DNA from 3 places in the Shewanella sp. ALD9 genome. Region 3 is predicted to be linked to each of the others. Evidence: predicted binding sites of a transcription regulator. Region 3 holds the regulator's gene; each other region holds the start of a gene.
What was found. Region 3 encodes sigma-54, which starts transcription at its own class of promoters, with help from an activator protein. Its sites were predicted from a motif close to GTTGGCACGNNNNTNGNNT; they were not measured.
Positions count from the first base shown of each region.

Region 1: flgF (flagellar basal-body rod protein FlgF) is a predicted target of sigma-54. The motif match lies at 2,657-2,675, and genes of this name have one in related genera.
Region 2: CXF88_RS20495 (DUF1778 domain-containing protein) is a predicted target of sigma-54. The motif match lies at 5,587-5,605, and genes of this name have one in related genera.

Region 1 covers NZ_PJCD01000002.1:40,178-48,416, reverse strand. Annotated here, with positions in the region: gene flgC (flagellar basal body rod protein FlgC) at 1-180, shown strand, start outside; gene flgD (flagellar hook assembly protein FlgD) at 204-989, shown strand; gene flgE (flagellar hook protein FlgE) at 1,050-2,429, shown strand; gene flgF (flagellar basal-body rod protein FlgF) at 2,722-3,465, shown strand; gene flgG (flagellar basal-body rod protein FlgG) at 3,477-4,265, shown strand; gene flgH (flagellar basal body L-ring protein FlgH) at 4,275-4,949, shown strand; gene CXF88_RS03675 (flagellar basal body P-ring protein FlgI) at 4,960-6,066, shown strand; gene flgJ (flagellar assembly peptidoglycan hydrolase FlgJ) at 6,084-7,241, shown strand; gene flgK (flagellar hook-associated protein FlgK) at 7,241-8,239, shown strand, end outside.
Region 2 covers NZ_PJCD01000043.1:179,517-187,755, forward strand. Annotated here, with positions in the region: gene hutU (urocanate hydratase) at 1-302, opposite strand, end outside; gene hutC (histidine utilization repressor) at 398-1,105, opposite strand; gene hutI (imidazolonepropionase) at 1,239-2,471, shown strand; gene CXF88_RS20485 (haloacid dehalogenase type II) at 2,874-3,614, shown strand; gene CXF88_RS20490 (amidohydrolase) at 3,795-5,456, shown strand; gene CXF88_RS20495 (DUF1778 domain-containing protein) at 5,611-5,883, shown strand; gene CXF88_RS20500 (GNAT family N-acetyltransferase) at 5,880-6,377, shown strand; partial or broken gene CXF88_RS20510 (IS91 family transposase) at 7,280-8,239, opposite strand, start outside.
Region 3 covers NZ_PJCD01000001.1:536,143-544,381, forward strand. Annotated here, with positions in the region: gene CXF88_RS02450 (HPr family phosphocarrier protein) at 82-357, opposite strand; gene rapZ (RNase adapter RapZ) at 378-1,241, opposite strand; gene ptsN (PTS IIA-like nitrogen regulatory protein PtsN) at 1,238-1,681, opposite strand; gene hpf (ribosome hibernation promoting factor) at 1,684-1,971, opposite strand; gene CXF88_RS02470 (RNA polymerase factor sigma-54) at 1,997-3,481, opposite strand; gene lptB (LPS export ABC transporter ATP-binding protein) at 3,624-4,355, opposite strand; gene lptA (lipopolysaccharide transport periplasmic protein LptA) at 4,352-4,933, opposite strand; gene lptC (LPS export ABC transporter periplasmic protein LptC) at 4,920-5,480, opposite strand; gene kdsC (3-deoxy-manno-octulosonate-8-phosphatase KdsC) at 5,477-6,043, opposite strand; gene CXF88_RS02495 (KpsF/GutQ family sugar-phosphate isomerase) at 6,046-7,023, opposite strand; gene CXF88_RS02500 (calcium/sodium antiporter) at 7,068-8,030, opposite strand; gene CXF88_RS02505 (ATP-binding cassette domain-containing protein) at 8,219-8,239, shown strand, end outside.

The DNA of each region.
Region 1 (8,239 bases), on a different contig from region 3:
AAAGAATACTCGCCAGACCATCCCATGGCGGATGGGGATGGTTTTATCTATAAACCTAATGTCAATGTGATGGAAGAAATGGCGGATATGATTTCTGCATCGCGTTCTTATCAAATGAACGTTCAGGTGGCTGATGCAACAAAGTCTATGTTGCAACAGACATTAAGGATGGGTAAATAGTATGATTATTCAAGGAGGTAACAATGAGCCTCGTTAATTCTTACAGTCAGTCTTTACCGCAACAATCCAGTAGTGCATCTAATACTAGCGCTACAACGAAAAGTTCTGTACAGACAAATACGACCAGCACAACTACGGGTAATCCTTTCCTTGACGGAATTCGTTTGCCTGAAGAAAGTGCTATCCCTGAATCAAAAGATCAGATGTTAAAGCAAGAAGATTTTTTTGCTTTACTCAGTCAGCAATTGTCGATGCAAGATCCGTTTAAACCGGTTGATAACGATCAAATGATTGCCCAAATGGCATCGTTTTCTACAGTCGATGGTATTTCAAATCTTAATGATGAAATCCTTAACCTTAATACTGTGATGAGTTCTAGCCAGGCGTTACAAGCTTCAGGCTTGGTTGGCCGTAAAGTGCTCATTCCTTCTGATACCGGCGCTATCTCTACTGAAAGTTCTGAGATAAAAGGGGTGATTAGTACACCTTCAGCAATTGAAACGATTACGGTAAGGGTTGAAGACGAGGCTGGTCAACTTATTAAGAGCTTTAATGTTGACGGCAGTAAAGGCGGCAATGTTGATGTGACTTGGGATGGTCTAGATAAAAATGGCAACCCAGCTAAAGCGGGTAATTATGCCATTAAGGCCAGTGGTAAAGTCGATGGAACGTCACAAGATTTAGCCGTATCGACTTACGCTCATGTTACCAGTGTGTCATTGGGCACAGTAGCGACAGGAGCAATTTTGAATTTGCGTGGAGTAGGTGGAATTAAGTTATCTGACGTACTCGCAGTATCTGAAACATAGTACGGCTAACAACAAACCGTTAGTTGTCATCATAAATGAATTAATTGTGAGAGGTGTAATATGTCATTTAACATCGCATTGAGTGGTATCGCTGCCGCGCAAAAAGACTTAAATACAACTGCGAATAACATCGCTAACGTCAATACTATTGGTTTTAAAGAGTCTCGTGCTGAATTTGCTGATGTTTATGCCAATTCAATTTTCTCGAACGGTAAAACTGCAGTGGGTGGCGGTGTCACTACCACACAGGTTGCGCAACAGTTTCACCAAGGTAGTTTACAATTTACCAGTAACTCGCTTGATTTGGCGATCAGTGGTGGCGGTTTTTTCGTCACATCATCTGAGCTAGGCACTCAAGATCAATCTTATACTCGTGCCGGTGCGTTTAAAGTCGACTCCGAAAATTATATGGTCGATTCAGCGGGTAACTTTTTACAAGGTTTTCCTGTTGATAAAGAAGGCAACTCTACATCGGTCAGTTTAACCACAACCCAACCGATTAAAATCCCTGATACAGCGGGTAGCCCAGTTAAGTCGGCAAGCATTGGCATACAGATGAACCTTAATGTGGGTGAGTCAGCATTGGATCCTGCTAATTTTGATCCTGCAGATTCCGACACCTTTAATAATTCCACCTCGGTCACTATTTATGATTCACTAGGTGAGTCACATATTATGACCTCTTATTTTATTAAACCTTTGAACGCGTCTTATACTAACGAAAGTAATTGGGTAGCGTTTTATGCAGTTGACGGTGAACCTGTAAATGTTGATACGGCAGGGGTTTATGATGTCGACGCCGATGGCGATGGCATTGGTGATACCTCGTTTGCAGGACGGGCAGAAGCCACTAACCCAAAAGATGGAACGGTATGGGCTGGTTCGGTGCTTAAATTTAACTCTGTTGGTGCTTATACAACTAGCAATCCAACCACGATTAATACAGAAGCATTAGGTAGTACTGGAGCTAATGTGCTTGGCCCTGGTGCTGATGGTACCCAATCGATTGAAGTTAACTTTAATAATCCAACTCAGTATGCATCACCGTTTGAAGTCACTGAATTGACTCAAGATGGTATTACTGTAGGCCGATTGACTAACGTTGGTATTGGCTCAGACGGATTAGTCACGGCCAGTTACAGTAATGGCTCAACGGTTCCGTTAGCGCGTGTGGCATTAGTTCGTTTTGCTAACGAGCAAGGGCTTACACAAGTAGGTAACACTTCTTGGAAAGCCAGTTTAGATTCAGGTCCAGCGTTAGCCGGTGAGGCCAATAGTGGTACATTTGGTAGCGTTCGTTCATCCGCGCTAGAGCAATCAAACGTTGATTTAACCACAGAGCTGGTTGATTTAATCTCAGCTCAGCGTAACTTCCAGGCTAACTCGCGTACGCTTGAAGTCAACAATACTTTAAATCAAACCATATTACAGATCCGCTAATTTTACGCTTACAGTATAAATTTATGCTTATGTAATAATAGGTGTTGCCGTTTACGGCAACACCTTGCCTTTATCCTTCTTTTTGTCACTCCTCATTACTCCTTGTGACTCCTCGTTAGTACCTCCCTAGTGTTGATTGATTGTTTTTTGACACCCACCGTGACTCATTATTTATTTTTCTTATTCAATTTCAGTTGATTACTGTATCTAAAAATACCGACTACCCCATTGGCATGATGCTTGCTTATTCTGTGTATATAGTGTTTTTGCAGAAAGTTTGACGGAGCAAAAAATGGACAAATTTCTTTATATTGCCATGAGTGGCGCAAAGCAGGGGATGAATGCCCTAGCAGTGAGTGCGAACAATCTTGCTAACGCCAATACTGATGGATTTAAAGCAGACATGGTCCAAGCCCGTTCAATGCAGGCATTTGGTGAAGGCTTGCCTACACGGGTATTTTCGATGATGGAAAGCCCAGGCAGTAATTTTAACGGTGGTCCGATTAAAACCACGGGTCGTGACCTTGATATTGCGGTTAAGGGTGATGGCTGGCTTGCAGTGCAAGCGGCAGATGGTTCTGAAGGATACACCCGTGCGGGCAGTTTAAAAATTGACAGTACAGGTTTGTTGTTAAATAGCAGTAACCGCCCTGTAATGGGAGCTTCGGGTCCGATTGTGTTACCCATCCCGGTTGAGAAAATAGAAATTTCCGCCAACGGTATTATTTCAGTACGTCCGCAAGGAGCAACCGCGGAAGTGATAGAAGAGGTCGCGAGGATTAAATTAGTTAATCCTGGCAACGAAAACCTAATGCGCGGTGAAGATGGGTTGTTTCGCTTAACTGCGGGTGGCAATGCACCAAACGACCCCGGCGTTCAAGTTGAAAGCGGCGCGGTTGAAGGCAGTAATGTGAACTCAGTGCATGAAATGGTTGCCATGATTGATATTCAACGTCAATACGAAATGCAAGTCAAAATGATGAAGAACGCTGAAGAAATTGATCGGGCGTCCACTTCCTTGATGAGAATTAGTTAGGAGTAATTATTATGCATCCAGCGTTATGGATAAGTAAAACCGGTGTCGATGCCCAGCAAACTAACATTGCCGTTATTTCAAATAACGTGGCCAACGCCAGTACTGTCGGATTTAAGAAAAGTCGTGCGGTATTTGAAGACTTACTTTATCAAACGGTTAATCAAGCCGGTGGCATTAGCTCAGACAACAGCAAGTTACCCAATGGTTTAAACATTGGTGCGGGTACTAAAGTTGTTGCTACCCAAAAAATGTTTACCCAAGGCAACATGCTGACTACCGATAACTCATTAGATTTAATGATTGAAGGTTCGGGCTTTTTTGAAGTGCAAATGCCAGATGGCACAGCAGCCTACACGCGTAATGGCCAGTTCAGCTTAGATGATACCGGTCAGATTGTAACCCCAGGTTCAGGTTATGTGGTGCAACCGCCAATTGCCATCCCGGATGATTCCACCAGTATTACGGTATCGGCATCGGGCGAAGTGTCAGTGCAAACCCCTGGTACCGCAGCCAGTCAAGTTATTGGTCAGTTAACCATGACCGATTTTATTAATCCGGCAGGTTTAGACCCGTTAGGACAAAACTTGTATACCGAAACGGGTGCAAGTGGCACACCGATTCAAGGTACAGCGTCGCAAGACGGCTTAGGTTCTATTCGCCAAGGAGCACTAGAAACGTCTAACGTGAATGTAACAGAAGAGTTGGTCAACCTTATTCAAGGTCAACGTATTTACGAGATGAACTCTAAAGTTATCTCGGCAGTTGATCAGATGTTGTCTTATATTAATCAGAATCTCTAAGGAGCTAACATGATTAAATACATTGCGTTAGCCTCAGTAGTGTTATTGGCTGGCTGTAGTTCTACTGCCAAGAAACCGATTGCTGATGACCCATTTTATGCGCCGGTATACCCAGATACCGTTCCTACGCAGGTGGCGCCAACGGGATCTATTTATCTTGATAGCCAAGCATCAAGCTTGTATTCCGATATTCGTGCGCATCGCGTCGGCGACATTATTACCGTGACCTTAAAAGAGTCCACTCAAGCGTCGAAAAGCGCCAATAACGAAATCAAAAAAGGCTCAGATTTAAGTGTAGAGCCCATTTATGCCGGCGGTAAAAATATTTCCATCAGTGGTGTCCCAATTGATTTGGGTTACTCCGACAGCATGAATACCAAGCGCGAGTCTGACGCCGATCAGTCTAACAGTTTAGATGGCAGTATTTCGGCCAATATCATCCAAGTGCTCAGTAACGGCAACTTGGTGATCCGCGGTGAAAAATGGATTTCTATTAACAACGGTGATGAGTTTATTCGTGTCACCGGAATGATCCGCAGCGAAGACATTAATCCAGACAATACAATCGATTCGACACGAGTGGCTAACGCTCGTATTCAGTATAGCGGTACCGGTACGTTTGCTGACTCCCAAAAAGTCGGTTGGCTGAGTTCATTCTTTATGAGTGACTGGTGGCCTTTTTAAGGAGTAATGCATGAAAATTAAACTGATTACGTCGGCTGTATCGATAGTCGCATCAATACTTATGCTAACCGCACCTGCACATGCAGAACGGATTAAAGACATCGCCAGTATTCAAGGGGTGCGAAGTAACCAATTAATCGGTTATGGCTTGGTGGTCGGTTTGCCAGGTACTGGGGAGAAAACCCGTTATACCGAACAAACCTTCAGAACCATGCTCAAAAATTTCGGCATTAATTTACCAGACTCTGTTCGTCCTAATTCAAAGAACGTCGCTGTCGTTGCGGTGCATGCCGAAATGCCTGCCTTTATTAAGCCGGGTCAAAATCTTGACATTACCGTGTCCAGTTTAGGCGAAGCAAAAAGTTTACGTGGCGGTACTTTATTACAAACCTTCCTAAAAGGGGTCGATGGCAATGTGTATGCCATTGCTCAAGGCAGTTTAATTGTCAGTGGTTTTAGTGCTGAAGGGCTTGATGGCTCATTGGTGATCCAAAATACCCCAACCGTTGGCCGCATTCCAGGTGGTGCCATTGTTGAGCGCAGCGTTATTAGTCCGTTTGCTAGCGGTGATTACCTTACGTTCAATTTACGTCGCTCAGATTTTTCGACCGCCAAACGCACCGCAGATGCGATTAACGATTTACTGGGTCCGGATATGGCAAAGGCCATTGACGCCACTTCTATTCAAGTGAGCGCGCCACGCGATGCATCACAGCGGGTGTCGTTTTTATCGGTATTAGAAAACATTGAAGTTATACCAGCAGAAGAATCAGCCAAAGTGATTGTTAACTCACGTACCGGCACCATAGTGGTTGGCCAAAACGTCAAGTTATTACCCGCTGCTGTCACTCACGGTGGATTAACTGTCACCATTGCTGAAGCCACCCAAGTATCACAACCCAACGCATTAGCCGGCGGTGATACGGTTGTTACCACAAATAGTACGATTGATGTGTCAGAAAAAGATCGTCGTATGTTTATGTTTAATCCTGGTACCACACTTGATGAGCTTGTAAGAGCCGTGAATTTAGTGGGTGCAGCACCATCAGACGTACTTGCCATACTCGAAGCGTTAAAAATGGCAGGCGCTTTGCATGGTGAACTTATCATTATCTAATAATTGTCGGAATGACTATGGAAAAGTTGTCAGCTTCATCGAACTTTCTGGATCTAGGAGGACTAGATTCACTTCGTGTCCAAGCCCAGAAAGACGAGAAGGGGGCACTTAAAGAAGCAGCAAAGCAATTTGAAGGTATTTTTATTCAAATGCTGATGAAAAGCATGCGAGATGCTAATGCCGCGTTTAAGTCAGACAATCCAATGAACAGTGAAACCACTGCGTTTTTTGAACAAATGCGCGATCAGCAAATGTCAGTCGATTTATCTAATAAAGGCATGTTGGGCTTGGCTGAGATGATGGTGCAGCAACTAGACCCAGATGATAGCCCCATTACGCCAGCATCGGTATTACGTGGCAATAGTGATTATAAAGTTAACCCAAGTATGTTTGTTGCTCCAGCAACAGAATTAGATAAAGACACTCTCGATATTATTGCGCCAAAAGATCAAATAGCCGCATCGCATTCAGTAATCGCTAATTCTGATACAGCCCATTCTGTTATAGATAGCGCCGAATCGATGCGACCAATGTCAGCCCAACTTACAAATGTGTTAAACGGTGAACAGTTAAATAGTGTATTGCGCGGTGAGCAATTAGCCAGTCAAGCGGTACAAGTAGGCAAGGTATTGCCGCAAACAGATTTTGCAGTTCCTAAAGCTAAAGGCATTGCAGTGAGTCAATTTACTAGCCCAGAACATTTTATTTCAGTCTTGTATCCCCATGCTGAAAAAGCGGCTAAATCGTTAGGCACCTCAGCTGAGGTATTAATTGCCCAGTCAGCGTTAGAAACCGGTTGGGGCCAAAAAGTGGTACGCCGTAACGACGGTACTATGAGTCATAACCTGTTTAATATCAAAGCAGACAAGCGTTGGCAAGGTGATAAAACCTCAGTCAATACATTGGAATTTGAAAAGGGCATTGCGGTGCAACAAAAAGCGGATTTCAGAATGTATGACAACCTTGAACAGAGCTTTAATGACTTTGTGTCATTTATTAGCCAAGGCGATCGTTATCAGGATGCACGTAAAGTTGCCAGCGAGCCAACTCAGTTTATTAAAGCATTGCAAAAAGCCGGCTACGCCACCGACCCTCAATATGCCAATAAAGTCATCAATGTGATGAAGTCGGTAAAAGAAGGCCTTAAATCTATATTACCTGTGGAGACTAAATAATGTCGATTGACTTACTCAATATCGCTCGCACAGGCGTCCAAGCATCTCAAGCTCAGTTAGGTGTGACCAGTAATAACATTGCCAATGCCAATACTGAAGGTTACAACAGACAAGTTGCTACCCAGTCATCATTAGAATCACAACGCTTGGGCAATAATTTTTATGGCACCGGCACGTATGTGTCCGATGTTAAACGTGTTTACAACGAGTTTGCTGCACGTGAATTACGCATCGGTCAAACAAGCATGAGTGCGGCTGAAACGTCTTACAGTAAGTTAAGTGAGCTAGACCAGATTTATTCTCAAATTGGCAAAATGGTCCCAGAAAATCTAAACAACTTTTTTGCAAGCATCAATAGTGTGGCCGATTTACCAACAGATCTTGGTATTCGCACTAACAGCTTAAGTTCTGCGCAACAGTTAGCCGCTGGTCTGAATCAAATGCAATCACAACTAGATGGCCAGGTGAAACAAACCAATAGCCAAATAGAATCCATTACCACCCGTATTAATGAAATCAGTAAAGAACTAGGCAACATTAATTTAGAGTTGATGAAATCTCAAGACCAAGACAGTCAAGTACTAGACAAACAAGACGCACTCATTTTAGAGCTCAGCCAGTATGCTCAGGTTAATGTCATCCCTTTAGATACCGGCGCAAAGTCAATTATGCTGGGCGGCTCAGTAATGTTGGTGTCAGGTGAAGTGTCGATGTCGATGGGCATCAGTACCGGCGATCCTTATCCAAATGAACCACGCATTAATGCCTCTATTGGCGATAAAACCCTTAACATTGACCCGTCTAAATTAGGCGGTCAACTTGGCGCACTATTTTCATTTAGGGACGACACCTTATTACCGGCCAGTACTGAACTCGGTCAATTAGCATTAGGCATAGCAGACACCTTTAACGAAATGCAATCCAAAGGTTTTGATTTAAATGGTGACGTTGGTAGTGATATTTTTCGTGATATTAACGACCCATTAATGGCATCTGGC
Region 2 (8,239 bases), on a different contig from region 3:
ATGACCCGTGGCGCATTGCTATGAGTGGTAAACACCCCAACAGGTTTACCCGACTGCACCAATAAGGTTTGATCGTCTTCAAGGCGTTTAAGCACTTCAATAATTTTGTCGTAACTTTGCCAGTCGCGCGCGGCGCGGCCAATGCCGCCGTACACCACTAAGTCTTCTGGGCGTTCGGCAACATCAGGGTGTAAGTTGTTCATTAACATGCGCATCGCGGCTTCGGTTAGCCAACTTTTACACTGTAATTGGGTACCGTGTGGCGCAATAATGCGACGGCTTGGGTCGTGTCGTTTATCCATATGTTCCTCTTCAACCGAGTTTATTCAGTTTGGTTTTTTATTGGTCTTGTTGTGTATTTTTAATGTCTTACGGTTTTCATTTTCGATACCACCTTTTAACGCGCAAAGGTTAAATGGCCGCCTAGTTTAAATTTGCTACCCGGATGAACTAAACGAGCAAAACTGACCACACCTTGGCGCGACCAGGTACGACGTAAAATTTGTAAGCAAGGTTCCGTTGCAGCAATCGACAACCTTTGTTGTAACAGCTCGTTAGCCATAATGGCTTCAACGGTATGCTTGGCCTCTGTCAGTGGCGCTACGGCCGACAAATATTCATGGGGAGTATGTGAGCTAAAATCTTGTTGTAGGTAATCAGGCACCAGCTGTGGGTTTACATAACGCTCTTCAACTTGTAATGGCAAGCCTTGCTCGCAATGCACCAACACCGAATAAAATACAGGGCTGCCCAATTCCAGCCCCAATGCATTAGCCACTGTTGTGCTGGCCTCGATTTGTCTCAATTCAAGCTGGTTAACACTGTAGCCATGGCCACGATCTTTTATCTCATCGGCAATATTACGAATAGCCAGTAATGACGATTGCGACTTTAATCCCGCAACAAACGTGCCCACTCCCTGAGTGCGCTCTAACACGCCCGAGTCCACCAGCTCAGTTAACGCCCGCCTTGCTGTCATACGGCTACAGGCGAACAATTCAGTTAACTGATTTTCAGACGGCACTCGGTCGTTTTCTTGCCATTCGCCCGTTTCAATACGACTCAAAATGAATTGTTTTATCTGGGCAAACTTTGCTTGGGCCATATCAGCAGCTCTCGGTTTTTTAGACAATAATGTCATTGCTGTTTAAAAACACATCATTCATCCTACCTTGTATATACAAGCTAAAACAAGTATTGTTTAGCAATCAATAATTAATGCATTTTTAGGGATTTTCATGTCGTGGGATCAAGTGTGGATTGATGTAAACGTGGCCACCATGGATACCAATATCCAAGGGGCTTACGGCGTAATACCTCTAGCGGCTATTGCAATAAAAGATGGCAAAATTGCTTGGGTTGGCCCGCGCAGTGAACTACCTGAATTTGATGTACTGGCAACCCCAGTTTACAGAGGCAAAGGCGGCTGGATAACACCAGGGCTTATCGATGCACACACCCACTTAGTCTTTGCCGGTAATCGCGCCAATGAGTTTGAACAACGCTTACAAGGTGCAAGTTACCAAGATATCGCTCGGGCTGGCGGCGGTATTATCTCAACCGTTAACGCCTGTCGTGAAGCTGATGAAGCTGAGTTATTTGAACTGGGTCGACAACGCTTAAACGCCCTAGCCAGAGAAGGCGTCACCACGGTTGAAATTAAATCTGGTTACGGCTTGAACACCGAAACAGAACTTAAATTATTGCGCGTTGCGCGTGAGCTAGGCGAACATCATCACATTGATATAAGCACCACCTTCTTGGGCGCCCATGCTATTCCGCCAGAATATAAAGACAATGCAGATGTCTATATCGACCTCGTCATTAATGACATGCTCCCCGCGGTAATCGCCGAAAACCTTGCTGATGCCGTCGATGTATTTTGTGAAAATATCGCCTTTAATCTTGAGCAAACTGAGCGAGTATTAACTGCGGCTAAACAGGCAGGTCTGCAGATTAAACTGCATGCTGAGCAATTAACCAATATGGGCGGCAGCGCCTTAGCAGCCAAGCTTGGGGCTAAATCGGTCGATCATATTGAGTTTCTAGATGAAGCAGGTATTAAAGCCATAAGCGAAAGTGGTACCTGTGCAACCTTGTTACCCGGCGCATTTTATTTTTTACACGAAACCCAATTACCGCCAATCGACTTACTGCGTCAATATAAGGTGCCAATGGTTATTGCCAGCGATTTTAATCCGGGGTCATCGCCTATTTGCTCCACTTTATTGATGCTCAATATGGCTTGCACCTTATTCAAACTCACCCCAGAAGAAGCCTTACAAGGTGTAACCATTAATGCTGCAAAAGCACTTGGTATCGACAATAATGTCGGCAGTATTACCGTAGGTAAACAAGCTGATTTTTGTTTGTGGGATATCACCACTCCAGCACAATTAGCTTATGCTTACGGAGTGAACCTGTGTAAAACCGTTGTAAAAAATGGTCAGGTAGTTGCGCTACCCAATTAAACAGTTAAACCGTTAAACAGTTAAACAGTTAAACAGTTAAACAGTTAAACAGTTAAACAATTGGGCTCAACTTTTCTCAATCAAATAGCCACAACGTCAACTAAAACTCACTACTAATAGCAGTACCACTGGCGATAATGTCTATCTCCAGTGGCGCTGCTATGTACGTCACCTCAAATCCCGAGTTCAGATTTATTAAACTATTGGGCAATAAAACCGTGATTTTAAGGTCAGTTTCATTTAGGCTGACTATATTAATGAACAATCGTTCAACTTGTTATCGTCAGTATCACAGACAACAATAGTGAGATGAATACTCGATAAGTTCTTTTCAACCAACATCACATTGCCAGAGGTTTTATGAAAATCCGTGTTTTAATATCGCTTGCGACAGCTTTTTTTATGCTTAATACCAGTAGCGCTTTTGCTAAAGATCTAGCAGATACTGCGGTGCAAGCACCATTAGTTAAGCCTAAAGTGATTATTTTTGATGTGAATGAAACCTTGTTAGATCTTGAAAATATGCGCGCCTCTGTGGGTAAAGCGCTTAATGGCCGTGAAGATTTACTGCCATTATGGTTCTCAACCATGCTGCATCATTCTTTAGTAGTTTCAGCTACAGGTGATTACCAAACGTTTGGTAGCATTGGCGTTGCGTCACTGCAAATGGTCGCCGAAATCAACGGCATTGCCATTACACCAGAACAAGCTAAAACCGCCATTTTAACGCCACTTCGTTCATTACCCGCTCACCCAGATGTTGCGGAAGGTTTAGCTAAATTGAAGGCCCAAGGCTACAAACTAGTCACCTTAACCAATTCATCATTGGAAGGCGTAACCTTACAGCTTAAAAATGCTAATTTAAGCCAGTATTTTGATGCCAACTTAAGCATAGAGTCTGTTGGAGTATTTAAGCCGCATTTAAAAACGTACCAATGGGCCATTAAAGATTTAGGTGTTAATGCAAATGAAGCGTTAATGGTTGCCGCGCACGGCTGGGATATTGCCGGTGCAGATAAAGCAGGCTTACAAACCGCCTTTATTCGTCGCCAAGGTAAAGTGTTGTTCCCACTAGCAGCACAACCAGACTACAACGTACTGGATGTAAACGAATTAGCCAGCACCCTAGCTAAGTTCAACTAGCCTTAACGATTATCGCCCAGTATTAGCTGGGCGATAAATTTACACAGCAATGAGTATTTCCTTCTATATAGCCCCATCAATCTCCCCCCCCTTAAGACGACTTGCACTGCCCCTTGCCATTAACCATTAATTAACATTTAATGAATGCTGATTAATCGTCGTCATAAAAAGGGAAAACAGATGAGAAAGGAATATTTAGCGCTATCAGTGGCATTATGTTTGGCTAGTTTAAGCGCAAACACCATGGCAAAAACCACACTGATGCATCATGTTAATGGCTACACGCTCGTCGACGGAAAACTGCAAACCTTCAATGCTATCCAATTTACTGACGACAAAATTGATCGACTATTTACCTTAAATCAAGCCTTACCTAGTGCAATTGATATCACCTCAGTTGATGGCAAAGGTAAAACCTTATTACCTGGATTAATCGACGCCCACGGTCATGTGCTAGGTTATGGTTTGAGTTTATTAACCGCAGACTTGACCAATACCAGTAGCGAACAACAAGCCGTTGAACGCGCGCAAGCATTTAGTAAAAACAACCCGACTGATGGATGGTTAATGGGCCGAGGTTGGAACCAAGAGTTATGGGACAGCAAACAATTCCCGACTAAAGAAAGCCTAGATAAAGCCTTTAAAGCTAATCCGGTATCATTTGGCCGAGTTGACGGTCATGCCATTTGGGTTAACAGCAAAGCGTTAGCACTCGCGGGAATTTCGTCAACCACAGTGGCACCAGAAGGCGGTGAAATTGTCAAAGACGATCAAGGTAATCCTACTGGTGTATTAATCGATAATGCGATGAACTTAGTGTTTAACATAGTCCCCGATCTCAATCAGCAGCAATTACAATCAACCTTAACCCTAGCGATGGATAGCCTAGCGTCATACGGGCTAACCAGTGTGCACGATGCCGGCATCAACATCGACAACATCAAGGCATACCAACAATTAGCAGCGAACAATGCCATGAGCGTGCGGGTTAATGGCATGCTGTCAGTGGAAGACCCTCGCTTTACTAGCATTTTAAAACAAGGCCATATCACCACTGCTAATGACATGTTTAAAGTCGACAGTGTTAAAATATCAGCCGATGGCGCGCTTGGCAGCCGTGGTGCGGCGTTAATCAAAGAATATTCAGACCAACCCGGCCATAAAGGCTTAATGCTGTATTCAGACGATCAACTCGGCAAACTGATTTTACAGTCGATGAAAGCAGGCTTTCAGGTTAATACCCACGCCATTGGCGACAACGCCAATCAAGTGGTACTCGATAAATACCAAACCGCCATTGCAGAAACCGACTCAAAAGCATTACGCCATCGCATTGAACATGCACAAATTCTCGATTTAGCCGACATACCGCGTTTTGCCCAACTTGGGGTTATCGCATCGATTCAAGCAACCCACGCCACCAGCGACAAAAACATGGCCGAAAACCGTTTAGGTAAAGCCCGCTTGGCCGGTGCTTATGCATGGCGCAAGCTGTTAAACGCTAATGCCGTCATCGCCAACGGTTCAGACTTCCCTATTGAATCGCCAAACCCATTTTTTGGATTGCATGCATCCGTAACTCGCCAAGACCATGTTAACCAACCACTCGACGGCTGGCTCGCTACTGAAAAACTATCACGTATCGAAGCACTCAAAAGCTTCACCATCGACGCCGCCTACGCAGGCCATCAAGAGCAGCTTTTAGGCTCATTAGAACCCGGTAAAAAAGCAGACTTTATCCTAGTCGAAGATGACTATTTTACAATCGAACCACAACAGATCTGGCAAAACAAAGTCATCGCCACCTGGGTCAACGGCCGCAAGGTATTTGCACAAGAGTAAACTGCGTTGAGTATGGTTTATTGATAAACAAGATAAGTGGAATTGGTTTTAATAACGTTTTTGCCTGTGTGCCAAAGTGACACAGGCATTGCTTATTGTACGTTTTAACACCATAATAGCTGTGTGACATTTTGGCACATATGGAGATTATATTATGGCGACTACTTTACCTCGCATCACCGCTAGAGTTGATGTCGACACCCAAGATTTACTGACAAAGGCAGCAGCTATCGCTGGTATGTCGAGCATTAACTCATTTGTACTCAGTGCCGCAATCGAAAAAGCCAAACAAATCATTGAGCGTGAACAAGTACTAAAACTAAGTCAAACAGATGCGATGTTGCTTATGGAAGCACTAGACAGTCCAGCAACACCAAACTCAAAACTCAAAACGGCTTCGGAACGTTACGAAAGCAAAACCCAATAATGAATACGGTACTTTTAGATAAAGCTAAACACGATAGAAACCGATTCAACTGTGGTATTGACGCTCTTAATCACTACCTAAAAGTCATGGCGAGTCAGCAATCCACGAAAGACAACAGCAGAACTTTCATTTTAGAAGATGATAACGATAACTCGCATATCATTGGCTTTTATACCTTAACAATGACACCAATTGACCTAAAGGCTCTGCCGGATAAACTACAGAAAAAGTATCAATCATCAACCTCTGGCGGCCTTATAGCCCGCTTAGCCATCGATGACCGCTACCAAGGACAAGGCTTTGGCGAATGGTTACTTATTGATGCACTACGAAAACTGCTAGCGGCAAGTGATAGCGTAGCATTCCCAGTCGTCATTGTTGACGCAAAAGATGGCGCAACACACTTCTACGAACACTATGGATTTCAGGCTTTTCAAGACGCAGAAAACAAACTGTTCATCACCATTGCAGATGTAAGAGCAAGCTTAAGTTAATTAACCAAAAGTCTTGGGAACTCACTAGAGTCATATTAACTGCGCACAAAACACCTGAGGTAACTCCCTCTAAAAATAGCTCTACCTCCTAAATCTATTTGCCCCAAAGTGCCCCTTACATTCCAAAGAATCAGGCATCACTCTTTATTTAAAAGAATTGCAATAAGTGAACCTCTGTATTTGTTTGTATCATTAAAAGTACGCGATTCAAAAACTAACCGACATACGAAGTAGATGAATTTGTTGATTGATTTATATTTGTCTGCAAAGCAGTCAAATAAGACAGGATCTTCTATTGACTGATAGAAGGATCAAATGTGATGTCCATACATTACGGCTTTGCCCTAACCACTGTTTGATTAGTAATACGGTTATTAATTTTTTGTTTCCACGCAAGCTGCTTTTCCGAAAGTTTGCGCTTATTCTTAGTCTCCATAAGAAAGCTATATTCATTTTCGAAGATATAACCTAATTTATAAGCATGTCTTATTAGATCTTCATTTGCATTAGCTGAGTCATCTTTTGCTATTCGCTTAAGCCCAGCAAACAAATTACCTGTGTCAATACCAATAAATTTATTGATACAAACATTGCCTACATAAGTTTTCTGATTGTTGAGTTGATTTTCAATATAACTAATAAGGATAGGCCGCGCGAAGCCGCGTCCTTATCCTAAGTGTTGAACAAGCCCGAACACGTGAGATGTGACTTTTTATTATGTAATTAACAGCTCGAGAAAACGCGCTGTTTGATGTGATTGTTAGCTCGCTACTTTTCAGTAGGCAGCCAGTTCCCTTAGCCTCTTTGCTAATTAGTTAACTCGCTATATTTCAGTATCTTAAATTAACCCTCCGCGGTATTCAGTTAAGCCATTATCCTTATTATCATTTTTAACATTAGGTTCAGGGTATTAAGTTTGTCGGTCGTTTCACTATGCCCATAAAGCGCATTGGTTGCCGACAACAGGGGCAACGGCGCGTTGCTAATCTGCGCTTTATCTCGGGAATGATTGGAAATACAGCCCCAGCAACCGCCAGCATCAGTTGTATTTGTAGCCTGAGTTTTTTGGCATTGCCTCTGAGTAATCCATAGTCTCTCACTCGTCGTAACCCTTTAGGCAACACATGCTGGAGCATCAACCAGAGAAATTCTGTGGCGGGTAGAGTACGAATTTTCTTCGATTTGGTTTGATTGTCTTCATACTCGAAGCTCACCAGACCATCGACTTCACTTTTGATGTTTTTGTCAGGCAGTACACCACGATAAAGATAGCGTGATAGATATTGCAGTGCAGGCAACCCTTTACCCACATGCTGGCAGTCAACCACCCATTTTTTCGGCAGTGAGATTGGCAGTTTGAGATTCAGTTTTGCCAACTGTTCCAGTAAACGTGCGCGCCACACTTTAGCTAAATTGAAAGCGTTGAACAGGTATTTGCCCTTATTCTTTTCCAGTGTTGTTGGGTTTTGTTGAAACTGCCCGCTGGAATAATAAAGTGAATATGCGGATGTAAATCTCGCCGCCGGCTGTGAGTATGCAGCACGCCAGTGAAACCAATATCACCGGCAAGTTTTGGTGAGTTAAGTGCAAAGTCTTTGAGCACACTGGCAGCCACTGAAAACATGGCTGGATAGAGTACTTCCGGTTGATATTTAGCAACCACACGCAGCTCATATGGCAAAGTAAATGTCACCATAAAGTAATCGACAGATAACAATTTAGCCTGTTGCTTAGCTAACCAATCTGCTGTGGTGTTGTACTGGCATTGGGGACAACTGCGATGACCACATGATAGCGGGAAATCTGCTGTATGAGTACACCCCTGACAAACCCAGTGGCTAGCTCTTTGGGTGTGAACGCGA
Region 3 (8,239 bases):
GATGACGGTGGCTTAAAGCATGAGTAACTTGCAGCTATTCACACATTACAGGCTATTTATAAATTCAATGCGATTAAAAAATTAACAAGATTCATCAAATTTAGCATTAATGAGATCACACACTGCGTTTAATGCCACTTCAGCATCTGGGCCTTGAGCTGTCACCGTAATCATTTTACCGATACCACTTTCAAGCATTAATAGCCCAAGTACGCTAGCTGCGCTGGCGTTTTTTTCGCCTTGAGTTAAGGTGATGTTAGCATCAAAATCCGCCGCTAACATCGCGAGTTTTGTGGCGGCACGGGCGTGTAACCCCAATTTATTTGAAATGGTCACTTGGCGTTCAAGTTTGATCATTGACGCGATCCTATGCTCACTTAGTTATTAGTATCACTGATATTTAATTCTCTGTGGCGAGCATTAACCGTGTGTTTACTGCCTTGTCGAAATCGTTTTGCTAATTGATCTGCAATATATACCGAACGGTGCTGACCACCAGTACAACCAATCGCGATGGTAAGGTAACTGCGATTGTTACGTTCTAAATGCGGCATCCAAGTTTCAAATAGGTTTTCAATTTGCCAAATAAATTTATTAACTAATGGCTGACGACCTAAAAATTCTTGTACGGGCTCGTCTAAACCCGTAAATGGACGCAGTTCTATTTCCCAATGTGGGTTGGGTAAAAAGCGTACATCAAACATAAAATCTGCTTCTGTCGGCATGCCGTGTTTAAAGCCAAAAGATTCAAAGTTAATCACTAACTCTTTATCAACACTGCCTAATAATATTTGCCTAACTTGGTCGCTTAATTCGTAGATATTTAGCGCAGAAGTGTCGATATAGTGATCAACAATTTTTGCGATAGGCTCAAGTAAACGGCCTTCTAGTTTTATCGCTTCTTGCAGTGAAATATGATTTTTAGATAACGGGTGTAATCGACGTGTTTCGCTGTAACGTTTAAGCAATACTTTGTCATTGGAATTTAAAAAGAAACTGATAATTTCAGTGTCATTTTGAAGTAGTGCCAATTGGTCTTGAAGCACTTTACCTTGTTCTGCAATGTTACGAACATCAACGCTAATCGCAACCAAATCATTACTGCCTTTAAGCTGGGCTAATAATGTGCCAATGAGTGGTAAAGGCAAATTATCAACACAATAATATCCTAGGTCTTCTAATACTCTCAGGGCAACGGATTTCCCTGAGCCTGAACGTCCCGATACTATAACTAGTTTCATGCAGTAATAACCTGATAAAGTTCTGTTGCGTCGTGAGTTTTACGAAGCTGTTTCAATATTTGCTTATCGCTTAACTTTTGGGCCATGCTCGATAACGTGCCTAAATGTTGTTGGCACTGGTCTGCAGGTACTAACAAAGCAAATAAAAGGTCCACGGGTTGCTTATCGATTGCATCAAAGGCAATGGCTTCTTCACATTTAATAAATATCGCGATAGGGTGATCGATGGTCGTTAATCTACCATGAGGTATCGCAATGCCATTTCCTATACCTGTGCTACCCATTTTCTCTCTCGCTAACAGGCTTTCAAATACCTCTTGCGAAGACAGGGTTGGGTACTGGGCAGCGACTAAATTGCTGATGAGTTCCAGTACTTTTTTCTTACTGCCCGGTGTGGCACAGGTAGTGCATTCCGGCTGCAGAATGGTACAAAGTTCCATCGTTAGTGTTTTGTATTCTTCTCTTTGTGTTTAATTACCTGACGGTCGAGTTTGTCTATCAGGGCGTCTATTGCAGCATACATATCAGTACTTTCTGACATTGCAAAAATTTCTGCGCCATTAATGTTGATTTTGGCTTCTGCTTTTTGTTGTAATTTTTCTACATTGAGCACAACGTGTACATTATGGATCTGATCGAAGTGTCGTTCAAGCTTTGAAAATTTACTGTGGATGTATTCACGTAAAGATTCTGTTATTTCGACATGACGTCCAGTCAGACTTATTTGCATAAAAAATCCTCCATTGCCTAGTAGGTTATAAACTCTTACGTTGGTTTGAGGGCGGGATCATCATTGCTTCACGGTATTTTGCTATCGTACGACGAGCAACGTTTATGCCCTGTTCTGCCAGAAGCTGAGCCATTTTACTGTCACTCAGTGGTTTTTTCTGGTTTTCTGCGGCAACCAGCTTTTTGATAAAAGCACGAATGGCCGTTGATGAGCATTCCCCGCCATCATCAGTACTGACATGGCTAGAGAAGAAGTATTTTAGTTCAAATAAGCCACGAGGGGTATGCATATATTTTTGTGTGGTGACTCGTGAAATGGTCGATTCATGCATTTCTACGGCTTCAGCGATATCATTGAGCACCATAGGCTTCATGGCTTCTTCGCCATATTCAAAAAAGCCTTGCTGAAATTGCACAATGCAATTTGCCACTTTAAGTAAAGTATCATTACGGCTTTCAATACTTTTAATAAACCATTTAGCCTCTTGCAGATGGCCTCGAATAAATTGACTATCCGACGGGTTTTTACTGCCTCTAGCCATGGCTGCATATTGCTGATTAACACCAATTTTAGGCATGTTGTCTGGGTTTAACTCTACTACCCAACGGCCATTTTTCTTTAATACTGTGACATCGGGAATCACGTATTCATCATCCATGGGGGTAATTAATAAGCCCGGACGAGGATTGAGTGTCTGGATTAGAGTGATTGCGTCACGTAACTCATTTTCTTTTAGTTTTGTTTTACGCATCAATAATCTGAAATCACGGCCAGCAATTAACTCTAAATAGCCTTTAATTAACAAACGGGCATTATCGATATGGGGTGTGTCGTTAGAGTATTGCGCTAATTGAATAAATAGGCATTCGCTTAAATCACGTGCTGCAACACCCACAGGATCAAAGTGTTGAACGCGTTTTAATACCGCCTCAACCTCATCGAGTTCCACATTTTCATCACCCATGGCTTCGAGAATATCTTCGGTACTTTGGGTTAGATAACCGCGTTCATCAATGGCATCAATAATGGCGGTGGCAATGGCGAGATCGGTGTCTGAAAATGGAGTGAGATTTTTTTGCCATTCTAAGTGTTCGTACAGACCTTCGGTGGTTTCACCTTGAAAGGGCATGTCGTCATCGCGCATGCTTGCACTGCCTGAACCTGACATAGGTGAGGCTGTGTATACTTCATCCCATGTAGTATCCATGGCTAAATCATCCATGGTTTCTTTGGTCATGGATTCTGCTATGTCGACGGTGGAAGTGTCTTTTTCGACATTAACAATACTGTTGTCACTAAAGTCTGTATCCGCTTGGTCGCGGTTTTCTTTTAAGGAGTCTTTTGCTTCAGAAAACTCATCTTCTATTTCAAGCAATGGATTTGAATCTAATGCTTGTTGGATTTCCTGCTGTAGCTCCAATGACGATAATTGCAGTAAGCGAATGGCTTGCTGCAATTGTGGGGTCATGGTTAAGTGTTGACCCATTTTAAGTTGGAGTGACGCTTTCATTTACCGCTTATCCCTAGATGATTTTCCATAAAAATGACAATCTCGAACTGTAATAGATTGCCATAAACATCAATGACATTTAACGTTGTTTAGGTATCGTTCAATGAAATGAGTTAGCTAGACTAAAAGGCCAGTAAAGTAACTATAGCTTGAATTGTTCACCTAAGTACACAGCTCGAACTTGTTGATTACTTAATATCTCATCTGGTGTGCCTTCGGCAATTAAATTACCCTGGCTAACGATATAGGCTCGCTCACAAACGTCTAGCGTTTCACGTACGTTATGGTCGGTAATTAATACCCCTAAACCGCGGTTTTTAAGTTGTTGGATGATTTTTTTAATGTCGATGACCGAAATAGGATCAACACCAGCAAAGGGCTCATCAAGCAAAATAAATTTTGGATTAGCAGCTAAAGCGCGCGCAATTTCAACACGACGACGTTCACCACCCGATAACGACATACCTTGGCTGTCGCGTATGTGAGTAATGTGGAACTCTTCGAGTAGGTGCTCAAGCTGTTCAATACGTTGGTCTGTGCTGAGCTCTTTGCGAGTTTGCAGTACGGCCATTATGTTGTCGTAAACGGTGAGCTTGCGGAAAATACTGGCTTCTTGTGGTAAGTAACCTATACCTTTGCGGGCGCGCAAATGCATTGGATCGGCAGTAAGGTCGTCATCGTCAATCAATATTCGGCCTTTATCGCTTTTTACTAAGCCGACAACCATATAAAAGGTGGTGGTTTTGCCTGCACCATTGGGGCCTAAAAGACCGACAATTTGGCCTGTTTTAACCGTTAAACTCACATCTTTAACAACTTGACGAGCTTTATAGCTTTTAGCTAGATTTTCAGCGGTTAAGGTAATTTGGGTCATGGTTTGATCTGCTTGTTAACAGGAATTTCAGGGAGTTTTTGCTTTGGCGCCGACTCGTCTTGGAAATTCTCTGGTTGAATGATGGTGATTACCCGATCTTGCCCTGTACCAGTACTTTCGGCAATCAGCTCTTGAGCACTGATGTTGTACTTGATTTTATTACCGGTAACCTGGCTACCTGATTGATCCAATTTGGCGTTGCCAGTCAATGTGAGTGTAGTGGTGGCAAGGTCATAGCTAATTTCGTTAGCACTTGCGGTACCAATTTTACCGTCATCTAATTCTTGTGAAAATGTAGCCGGGGTGCCAGTAGCAATTAATCTCTTGCTGGTGGTGTTTTCAGGGGTAAACGCCCGTAACTGATCTGCATTGATATTAATCGTGCCTTGGACAATCGTTACCGGACCATTAAAAACAATTTGATTATTCTTAATGTCGGCAGACTGACTGACTGAAGCGATTTTCAATTCTTGTTTCAGATCCCCTTGTTTCGCTATAGCAGGCAAACTCAATATACAAAGTATGCTACTTAATAACATAACATTGGCGCGAGTGTGGAGACGATTAATGTGGCTCATATGTTCCTTCTACCTGGCTTAGTAGCGATAATTTTTGCGAATTCAAGTCAGCATGTAGGCCTAAACCTTGAATAATAAACCCTTTACCTTTGATGTACACCATCTCTTGTGAGGATCCTATCATAGTGGTTAAATCCACCGTAATAGCTTGGGTACTCAGTGACTGCAGGGGTTCTTCTATATCAATGGCATCAATAATAACATTATTTTCTAATGTGACTTTGCTGGTATTTTTATTCAATTGCCCACGGTCTGCACTTAATTGCCATTGTGCTTTACCGTTTTCAGGGTAAATGAGGTAGATAGGTTTGGTAAAGTGAGTGATGTCACTTGAGGCGTAATGCTCCATGTGTTCGGCGCTGACTCGACTTTCGACGAAACCTAGTTGGTTGAATTCTGTAGTGCGTAGGTTATCTGCAACAAAATCTGGGCGCTCAATACCGCGTATTTGTACCGCATCCATTTCACTGCGTTTTACTTGTGCTTGCCAGTACAATATAAAAGCAAGCCCAAAAAAAGCAATAATACCTAGCGTGACTCTACTCATATACTCATACCATGAGCACTGGCAAATTTATCTTGGCTTAATAGTAATAAATCGGTGAGTTCACGCAGTGCGCCGTGGCCACCATTGAGGGTGGTTGTCATATGGCACTGTTGTTTGACAAACGGATGACCATCACCGACACAAACGGCTAGTCCTACGGCTTTCATTACTGGTAGGTCTACCATGTCATCGCCAATGTAAGCCACTTCATCAGCAGTCACATTATAGAGCGACAATAATTGCTCAAAAGGCTCAAATTTATTATCAATACCTTGATAAATATGTGTTACACCTAATGCCGTCATGCGGTTTTCAACAATCTTGGATTTACGTCCTGTAATGACGGCGACATGGATACCACTGGTAAGCAAAGAGCGCACACCATAACCGTCACGAGTGTGGAACGCTTTGAGTTCTTCACCTGCATTACTGAGGTAAATACGTCCATCTGAAAATACTCCATCGACATCACAGATTAACAGTTTGATTTTTTGAGCTCGTTGCCAAATATCATTGCTGACAGGGCCGTAAAATCCTTGGTGAAACGAGTTTGATTCTGACATGATTAAATGACTCCAGCTTTAACCATATCGAGCATGTTTAATGCTCCGATCGGTTGATGTTTTTCATTAACGACAATCAGTCCGTTGATGCTCTTTTCATCCATGATTTGCAGTGCTTGTGCGGCTAAAATCCCCGCAGGGCAGGTCACACAATTTTCGGTCATAACCTGGGCAATAGGAGTGATTCGAAGATTCACGTCTGCATCGATAACCCGGCGTAAATCACCATCGGTAAAAATGCCCACAAGTTTATTGGCATGGTCGACTACTGCCGTCATGCCAAGGCCCTTTTTAGATATTTCATAAAGTGCCTCAGTAATACAAATATCATCATTGACGATCGGTAAATCATCGTCTTTATGCATGACATCGTCGACTTTTAGAAGTAATTTTCTTCCAAGAGAGCCACCTGGGTGTGATAAGGCAAAGTCATCACGAGTAAAACCTTTTGCTTGTAATAAAGCAATGGCTAATGCATCGCCCATAGCAAGTGTTGCAGTGGTGCTGGAAGTGGGTGCTAATCCTAATGGACATGCTTCTTCTTGCACTTGAATGCATAAATGGATTTTGGATAAACGCGCCATATTGGAGTCTGGTTTACCGGTCACCGCAATCACTGGTACACCCATACGTTGGATAACAGGCATTAATGTCAGTATTTCGCTTGATTCACCAGAGTTGGAAATGGCGAGTACAATGTCATTTTTGGCTAATGCGCCCAAATCACCATGACTGGCTTCACCAGGGTGAACAAAAAATGCCGGTGTGCCGGTACTGGCAAAGGTCGCGGATATTTTGTTACCAATATGACCTGATTTGCCCATCCCCATGACAATCACTTTACCTTTACACTGCATGATCAATTGACATGCTTGGTCAAACTCAACCGAGTCTACATATTGATATAAATTATCTAAGGCAGCTTTTTCTATATCAATGACTTTACGACCCCATTGACGAAATTGAGTGTGATTTACCATACGACTCTCTCTGTTAGCTTAATACTTTACCTTCATGCTCCAATCTAATGCGACTGAAAGACAACAATTTGGTACGCAATAAAGGTGATTAATAATAGTGCGCCATGCCAGCGAGTAAGTTGTTGCTTAGCGCCACTGGATAATACTAAAACGGCTAATGCTGCACTGGTGCCTAATACCATATAGAAGTCTCTTCCACTGGCTGAAGCATCTATTTCACCAGGGGAGATCAATCCTGGTAGTGCCAGTACCGCAAGAATGTTAAATAAGTTAGACCCAACAATGTTACCAATGACAAGGTCGTGTTCTTTTTTTAATACTCCAGCAATACAGGCCGCTAATTCTGGTAGGCTGGTTCCTACTGCGATAATGGTTAAGCCAATCACAAGATCTGACAACCCATAAAACTTTGCAATACCTACAGCGCCATCGACCATCCAACTTGCTGATAGCGGGAGCAATATAATACCGACGACCAGCCAAATGATAGCATGAAAGGTTGGCACATTTTTAGGGATCTCAGATTCAAGTTTATCATCTAAGCTGTCTGGGGTTTTGTCATGAGTAGCTTGCCAAATGAAATATCCCATCAACAACAAAAGTAATGCAATAAGCATGATACCTTCTGTTTGTGTCAACACATTATCATGCAAGGTGTAACCGGCAAATACCGTAGCAGCAAGCATGATAGGTATTTCGCGTTTTAAGGTCTTCGAATCTAAGCTAATGGCACCTAGTAAGGCTGTTAATCCTAAAATTAAGGTAATGTTAGCAATGTTTGAGCCCAATACGTTACCAATGGCGGTATCACGCATGCCATCCATTGATGCGGTGGCCGCAACAAACATTTCAGGTGCAGAGCTACCCATAGCAACAATGGTGAGTCCAATTAACATCGGAGGTAAGCCTAAGTTGCGGGCAAATGCCGCCGCCCCATAGACAAATCTATCCGCACTCCAAACTAAAACAGCAAGGCCAACAACTAACATTAGGATATTAACTAGCATGTGATTCCGATAGTAGTATTTAATTAACGACTATTTTCGCTGGATTTCTATCAAATTGAAAGCATTGCACAGTAATTGCTCTGGTAATGAAGCGTGTTGATATGGATATAGTTGTCGCTTAATCGACAATTACAGTACAATTTGCGCTTCAACTTAAAGCAAGGAAGGCTGTTATCTCCTCAACGCCAATGTCTGATATGAGCAAATCA